DNA from 2 places in the Chryseobacterium sp. JV558 genome. Region 2 is predicted to be linked to the other one. Evidence: riboswitches for the same ligand, from Rfam matches in the RefSeq annotation. Region 2 holds a riboswitch; the other holds the start of a gene.

Region 1 (4,219 bases), on a different contig from region 2:
AATATCAGTTTGAGGTTAAAAATGCGTCAAAGAATTACGATGCAATCATCCAGGTAGAGAATTGCTATGATGGGCGATGCAGCGGCAAAGGAAGTGTAGAATTGTTTGATCATAAAAACACAAAGGTGCAGACTTTTGTATCGGACGACCTGGTATTGGAAGTAGATCAGGCTGAAAAACCTAAGCAGGGAAAAATGATTCAGCTGACAAATAAGCAGAATTCTGTTATCATTAATGATTTTAATTTTGACGGAACCGAAGATGTTGCGGTAAGGAACGGAAATATGGGAAACTACAGTGCTGCTTCCTATGATGTATATGTATTCAACAGTACCAGAATGGGGTTTGTAAAGAGTAAAGAACTTACGGATCTTGCGTCTAATGCCCTTGATATTTTTGATGTTGATGTGAAGCGTAAACGCCTGATCTCCTATGGTAAATCCGGGTGCTGCGATATTTTTACCACTGAATATGCCGTTATTCCGAATAAAGGACTGGATAAAGTCTTTGAAAAGGAAGAGGATATGAACACTGAAGGTCAGGTGAAAGTAATAACCAAAGAAAAGATCAATAATAAATGGATTACCAAAACAAAGGTATACCCGGCAGATCAATATAATAGAAAATAAAAAGTTAGATGAAAATTCAAAAAGAGATTGACTTTATTCTGGCAGTGGATGCCTTGAAAAATGTACAGCGAAGAAATTACAATGCTGATGATTCCCGAAGAGAGAATACCGCGGAACATTCCTGGCAGATTATCATTCTGGCACAGATCCTTTATCCGTATGCTAAAAACCGTGCAGATATTGATCTTTTAAGAGTGATAAGAATGCTTTCCATCCATGATTTGGTAGAGATAGAAGCTGGTGATACTTTTATTTTTGATGAAAAGGCAATGGTAGGTAAGTTTGACAGAGAAAATGCATCTGCTCAAAAGATTTTCGGAATTCTTGATGAACCTTTGCGCACGGAGTTCTTTAATCTATGGCTTGAGTTCGAAGATGAGAAAACCCCTGATGCTATTTTTGCCTGCGGGATTGATAGAATTATGCCGTTTATTTTAAATTCTCATACTTCAGGAAAAAGCTGGACGGAAGCGGGAGTAACAGAAAAACAAATCCGAAATATGCTTGAAAATGCAATCAACAGAGCTTCTGATGAAATGGGTGAAGCTTTTGAACTGCTGCTGAACAGAAGTCTGGAAACGGAAAAAGTTGTGAAATAAATTAAAAAACATAGAAAAATCTTCGGGCGGCCAAAGGCCGCCCGAAGATTTTTTATTTATAGTATCTGGATTGGTTTCTTGAATTCGTCAATCGCTACAAACGTAAAGTCACCTACGATGGCTTTTTCTCTTTCATAAGAATACATCTGCTCGGTATAGATCTCAACATTTACTTTCATACTGGTTTTTCCTACGTAGGAAACTTTCCCAATCAGTTCCACAATAGTTCCAGCAGGAATAGGTTTTTTGAAATCGATCTTGTCACTGCTCACTGTTACCACTCTTTTTCTGGCAAATCGGGTGGCTGTAATAAAAGCTACTTCGTCCATCAGCTGCATGGCCGTACCACCAAAAAGGGTATCGTAATGATTGGTTGTGTTAGGGAAAACCGCTTTAAAGATTCTGGTTTCGGATGCTTCAATTCTTTCTTCTGTAGTCATATATCATTATTATTAAAGCGAAATGAAAATGATATTAAAATAACAGAACAATGACAGGAACTTATAGAATTCCTGAAACAATCCATCAGATCAATACAACTTCAAATCGCGAAAGTTATTTGTTTAAAGAAATAGGCAGGTCTCCTGACTTGTAACATCTTTTATCTCCTTCCCATACCTCGCACAGTGGATCTTTGATAAAGATTTCAGTTACTTACAGTTGCGCGACAGTCCGTGATTTTCACACGGTTCCCTTTTAATCTGCAGTGATGCAGAACCAATTTCTGTGATGAATAAGCGTTAAAACTTTTCGGGGGCAAAAATAATGAATTTATTCCGGATTATGGTAAATAATCTGGCTGATTACTCTTCCTTTCTTGATCGTCCACAGCGTGGTGTATCTGTTTTCTCCAGAACCGTTTATCATGTATAGGAAAATATTGTCGGTGTCTAGGGAGGTTACGCCAATGTTCTCAAAATCCATGGTAGGCTGGAACATATTTTTGATGGCTTCTCTTACAAAGACAGAACCTCTTCCGGGCTGTTGTATCCTGATCGATTTGATTTCGGTCATTCCTTCAGGAAGGTCATTTCCAATTCCCCAAGGCTTTACTTTATCAATGGTCAGAAGTTTTCCTTCTGCATCTTTTTCTTTTTTACGGTAGCCTGCATTGGATGGATAAATATCAATCACAACTTTGCTTCTTTGGGCAGTAGGGACTTTCGGATCAGAATTATCTGTGAAAATAAGTGATTTTCCGTTTTTAGATTTGGAAGGCGTATAAGCAGGAAGCTGATCAATATAAGCAATACGCTCTTTGTTAACCATTCCTTCTTTATCAAGCGTTTCATAGCGTACAAACGGCTTGTCGTCATCTTGTTTTTCAGGATATTTGATCCAGATCCATTCTGTTTCTCCGGGAGCAGGTTTTACATAAACAAATACATCACCTTTACGCATACGGATCTTGTCTACAATTTTTCTGTAATTGTCTTTATGAACCCGTACATTGGCATATCCCTCTTCAGCTTTTACCACTCCGAAAGGAACTTTATTCTGCCCTTTTACAAAGGCTAAAGAAAAAATACTGAAAGCGGATAGATAGAATGCTTTGTTTATGAAAGTCATCATGAAAATTTTTTGATCCCCCAAATATATAAATTAAATGCTTTTCGGAAGGTAATTATACTCTTACAGTTCTCTTAAATCTTGTATTTGTTCAAATAATGATAAAAAAGCAGGTATTTTACCAGTAATATCCTACAGGATAGCTGTGTTTTTTACGTATATAATTAAAATCTATTGAAAAAATACAATAATATATGATGGACATGTACAGTATATTCAATAAAATGCCTATTTTTCAAGAGAATTTAAAAACTAATAAACATGACAAAAAGACTACTTTGTGTATTCTCTTTTATTTTGGGGATTTCCAGCTTTCAGGCAGAAAACAAAATAGAAGCAGGATCGGAATCTTTATTTTACTGTGATACGAACGTTCCCACCGGTGTTCAGATGTCCACTATAACCCTTACCTCCGGAACTGTTACATGGACTGCTGATCCAGATACCCCGAATAATACCATCAGATATAGATTACCCGGAACTACTTCCTGGATGGTAGTTACTCCTACACCAGGGCAAAATTCATTTACTATTACGAATCTGCAGCCTTGTACAGTTTATGAAGTGCAGGTAGCAAAAATATGTACTACTCAGGGAATGTGGTCGAATCCAATATTTTTTGCGACGTCACTCAATTATTGCACTACTGCCTCTACAGATGCAACAATGGTATATATTTCAAATGTAACAGTAAATTCATCAGGAATGACAGCTCCAATGGTGAGCAACTCCGGAGCTTCTAACTATATCGATTACAGAACTGATATAGACCGGAGAATTAAATTTTTAGCAGGAAGTGTTGGAAATACGCTTTCAGTAAGTAGTACATGGACAGGTACTTCAAGTCCTATCACTATAACAGCATGGATAGATTTCAATGGTAATGGTATTTTTGATTCTAATGAAAGAGTACTGGTTGCGAACAATGTGTCGTCAACAGCTCCGGTTGTAACCACATTTTCTATCCCCAGTTATCCTACATTGCCTAGCGCTGTAATTAATGGTTGCGGACTTGTAATGAGGGTAATGTGCAGACAAGAGGTGCCGGCAGATGCTTGTGGTTCATTTACCTATGGAGAAGTTGAGGATTATGGGATAAACTTCCTGAACCCTTTACTGGGAGTAAACGAAGCTGGTAAATCGGCAAAACCGGAAATTTATCCTAATCCAGCATCTGATATTTTAAATATCTCCGGAATTTCAGAAGCAACAGATTATGAGATTTATAATGTATTGGGGCAAAAAGCAGGTGAAGGAAAAGTTTCTGATCATAAAGTAAACCTTAGCCATTTGTCAGAAGGAATTTATTTTATTCAGCTGAAAGATAAAAATCATACAATTCGGTTAAAATTCATTAAGAAATAAAATATTGAATAAAAAAGAGAGAGTGTCAGAAGGCACTCTCTCTTAGTATTTGCGTAA
Region 2 (4,219 bases):
TCTCCACTTTTTCGGATTTAATCGGAGGCTTTATTTATGGAAGTTTTTATCTGGCATACCGTTACTACAAGAAGAATACAGACTATCAGAAACAGCTTGCCCTTTATGATCATGCGTTGTCTGAAAGTAAAATTAATCAGTTGAAAGCCCAGCTTAATCCTCATTTTTTGTTCAATAATCTCAATATTCTGGACCAACTCATAGAAGAGGATAAGCGAAAAGCTTCCGACTTTCTCAATGAATTTGCAGAGATATACCGCTATGTTTTAGATGTTTCCGATAAAAAATTAGTAGCTCTGGAAGAAGAATTTTCTTTTGCAGAGAAATATTTTAATCTGATACAATATAAATACGGAAATGCCTATTCATTAAAAATAAATCATATAAAATCATCAGGAAATATCATCCCTTTGTCATTACAGTTGCTGCTGGAAAATGCCGTTCAGCATAATCTTGGAACTCCTGACCATCCTGTTTCGGTCACCATAAATCTGGATCAGACAATAACCGTTTCCAATAATGTGATACCTAAGCGTAACAGTAAAAAAACTTCCGGAAGAGCGTTGAACAATCTTAAAGAACAATATGCGTTATTAAGCGACCAACAGGTAGAAATATCAAAATCAGAAATCGGATTTGCTGTAAAACTTCCTATAATTCCAGTATAAAATATGATAAAAGTTATAATTATCGAGGACGAAATCCCTGCCAGAAACAAGTTAAAACGTTTTATCAGCGAATTAAAAGAACCGGTTGAGATTGCTGCAGAGATTGATACCATAGAAGAAGCTGTTGCCTTTTTAAGAAAATCAACAGTAGACCTGATCTTTTCTGATATAGAATTATTGGATGGAAATGCCTTTGAAATCTACGATCAGGTGAGTGTTTCAAGTCCGATAATCTTCACAACAGCTTACGATCAGTTCTGGATGAATGCTTTTGAAAGTAACGGCATAGAATATCTTTTAAAACCTTTTTCACAAGAGCGTTTCCAAAAAGCCTGGGACAAATTTCTTTTATTGAGAAACTCTGCTTCAGAACAGAATGAGGTTTTGATAAAGCTTCAGCAAATGCTTAATAACGGTCATACAGAGAAAAAATATAAAAAAAGATTTACAGTCTCCTCACACCATGGAATTTACTTTGTCAATACTGAAGATATCACTTTTTTTGAAGCAGAAGAGGGAATTGTCTTTGCTTTCGATACCACAGGAAAGAAACATTTGCTGAATGAATCTACACTAAAAGAAATTGAAAATCAGCTCAATCCTTCAGATTTTTTCAGAATTAACCGCAGTGAAATTGTTCAGAAAATACATGTTGAAAGAATAGAACGTTACAATAAAAATACGCTGTCTATCCAAATAAAAGGACAGAAAATCCATCTGATGGCAAGCCAAAGCAACACAGCTTCTTTCAGAAAATGGATTGAAGAATAGGGATTAAAATTTTTCACTAAAAATGATATAAAAAAGATCATTTAATATCAAAAGATAAGCATTCACAATTCTTAAAAAAACAGTTAAAAAAAGCACTTCAGTTTCAGGTTGAAAAACAATAACAAGTAGGCCGTTTCTTTGAACTTGTTTAATTTTTTCACGGCATATCTTAAGAATTTAGTAACAAAAAACAAACAGAATCATCTAAATTACAATGTCTGTTGAATAAAAAATGAATTTTTAATAATAACAAAATCAACAGGTTATGGTTAAATAATTATTGTTTGCATAAAATATCTTTCATGTTTTTATAAAATACCTATATTTACCACCAAGGAGTTCTTAACATCTTCTTTATCAACCGAAACTGGTTACACTTAGCTGTGTCTTAAAAGGGAATCGTGTGCAAATCACGAACTGTCGCGCAACTGTAAGTAACATCAAGGTTTTTATCAAAAAAGGTCCACTGTATGCCTCGTTATATGGGAAGGACGATAAAAACTGTTACAAGTCAGGAGACCTGCCTATTTCGAATTGACGATGCTTTCGCGGTATGAAGCTTATAGTCAGGTATGATACGATATGGATAACAGTGGGATCAATATATTTTGTCAGCTCGTGTTATTTTGTGATGCAGATAAGTAGCGGGGCAGTATGCTCTTTCATTATCGTGTATTCATCGTATTTTCCTTTTCCATATTTTTCTTTTCCACAGGCATTGTGAAGTGTATCAGGAACTTTTTATGAGGATTTAATCAATATAAAAAGTTAAAAAATGTACCCATTCGATTTCGGTTATTCATGCAGGAGCAGCAGACTTGGAAATAAACAGGTTTGCAGGGAGGTAATGGTGCATAATTCCAAGTTACAAAAGACGAATAGAACAGTCCTGTTTCCTTTTGATTTCCTTTTTACCACATCATGGAATGGTGGCTATTATTGCGCCTATTCATGGTCTTCTGTAAACAAAATTCAACTAAACAATAAATATTATAATGACTACAAGTGAAAGTTTGAAGTCTCCTGGTATGAAATTTCGGGAGGCCATGCGAAAAGAAAGTCCCCTTCAGATTGTTGGTACTATTAATGCCAATCATGCATTGCTAGCACAGCAGGCTGGGTTCAATGCAATTTATCTTTCAGGAGGCGGTGTTGCTGCAGGCTCTCTGGGTATTCCGGATTTAGGAATTACTACGCTGGAAGATGTATTGATTGATGTTCAGCGTATCACGAATGTTTGCGATGTACCATTGATGGTAGATGTTGATACCGGATTTGGACCTTCAGCATTTAATGTGGCAAGAACCGTAAAGTCACTGATTAAAGCCGGAGCTGCTGCTTTGCATATTGAAGATCAGGTAGGTGCAAAACGTTGTGGACACCGCCCGGGAAAGGAAGTGGTAACCAAAGAAGAAATGGTTGACAGGCTGAAAGCTGCTGCAGATGCCCGTACCGATGAGAATTTTGTAATAGGTGCCCGTACCGATGCATTTGCTAATGAAGGATTGGAAAAAACATTGGAAAGAGCGGTTGCTTACAAAGAAGCCGGAGCAGATTTCATCTTTGCAGAAGCCGTTCCTGATTTAAGCTTTTACCAAAAGTTTGTTGAAGCTACAGGAGTTCCCGTACTGGCTAATATTACAGAATTTGGGATGATCAGAATGTACACAGTGGAAGAATTAAAAAATGCAGGCGTAGGACTGGTTCTTTATCCGCTTTCGGCTTTCCGTGCCGCCAATAAAGCGGCTCAAAATGTATACGAACACCTTCGTAAAGACGGAACACAGGCCAATGTATTAGATACCATGCAAACCAGAGAAGAACTCTATCAAAGCATTGGATACTACGACTATGAACAAAAATTAGACAACCTTTTTAAACAAAATAATTGATAATGTCAACGAATAGTGAACCCACATTTAAACCTAAAAAAAGCGTTGCGCTTTCAGGGGTAGCAGCAGGTAATACTGCGCTTTGCAGTGTCGGAAAAAGTGGAAACGATCTCCATTACAGAGGATATGATATTCTGGATCTGGCAGAAAAAACGCAATTTGAAGAAGTAGCCTACCTTTTGATCTATGGCCAGCTACCTACCGGAGCACAGTTGAAAAACTATAAAGCCAAATTAAAATCTCTGAGAGGACTGCCTCATTCTGTGAGAAATATCCTTAAGAGTATTCCTGCAGCAGCTCACCCAATGGATGTTATGCGTTCTATGGTTTCCGCTGTCGGAAGTATTCAGCCGGAAAAAGACGATCATAATATGGCGGGAGCAAGAGATATTGCAGACAAATTACTGGCATCTTTCAGCTCGGGCCTGTTATATTGGTACCACTATACCCATAATGGAAAAGAAATTGACGTAGAAACCGATGATGATACAATAGGAGGGCATTTTCTTCACCTGTTACACGGAAAGAAACCTTCAGATTCCTGGGTGAAAGCAATGGAAATCTCGTTGAACCTGTACGCAGAACATGAATTTAATGCGTCAACATTCACCAGCCGTGTGATTGCCGGTACAGGATCTGATATTTATTCTGCCATTACCGGAGCCATTGGTGCTTTGAGAGGACCTAAACATGGTGGAGCTAATGAAGTAGCTTTTGAAATCCAAAGCCGTTATCATTCTCCGGATGAAGCAGAAAGTGACATTCGCCAGCGTATTGCGAACAAAGAAGTGATTATCGGATTTGGACACCCGGTGTATACCATTTCAGACCCAAGAAATGTCGTGATCAAAAAGGTAGCTAAAGAACTTTCCGAGGAAGCAGGAGATA

What was found. A riboswitch is a leader RNA that binds a small molecule or an ion and turns the genes downstream of it on or off. The one in region 2 is predicted to bind cobalamin.
Region 1: it holds a riboswitch for cobalamin, as region 2 does, so the genes downstream of both, GFU89_RS10150 (acyl-CoA thioesterase) here and prpB (methylisocitrate lyase) in region 2, are expected to answer to the same signal.

What each region holds. Positions count from the first base shown of each region.
Region 1 is NZ_WJHU01000002.1:957,877-962,095, forward strand. Features, by position in the region: gene GFU89_RS10140 (XAC2610-related protein) at 1-629, shown strand, start outside; gene GFU89_RS10145 (HD domain-containing protein) at 638-1,228, shown strand; gene GFU89_RS10150 (acyl-CoA thioesterase) at 1,285-1,668, opposite strand; cobalamin riboswitch at 1,785-1,965, opposite strand; gene GFU89_RS10155 (hypothetical protein) at 2,000-2,800, opposite strand; gene GFU89_RS10160 (GEVED domain-containing protein) at 3,059-4,162, shown strand.
Region 2 is NZ_WJHU01000001.1:1,220,066-1,224,284, reverse strand. Features, by position in the region: gene GFU89_RS05660 (sensor histidine kinase) at 1-668, shown strand, start outside; gene GFU89_RS05655 (LytTR family DNA-binding domain-containing protein) at 672-1,439, shown strand; cobalamin riboswitch at 1,791-1,982, shown strand; gene prpB (methylisocitrate lyase) at 2,435-3,331, shown strand; gene prpC (2-methylcitrate synthase) at 3,334-4,219, shown strand, end outside.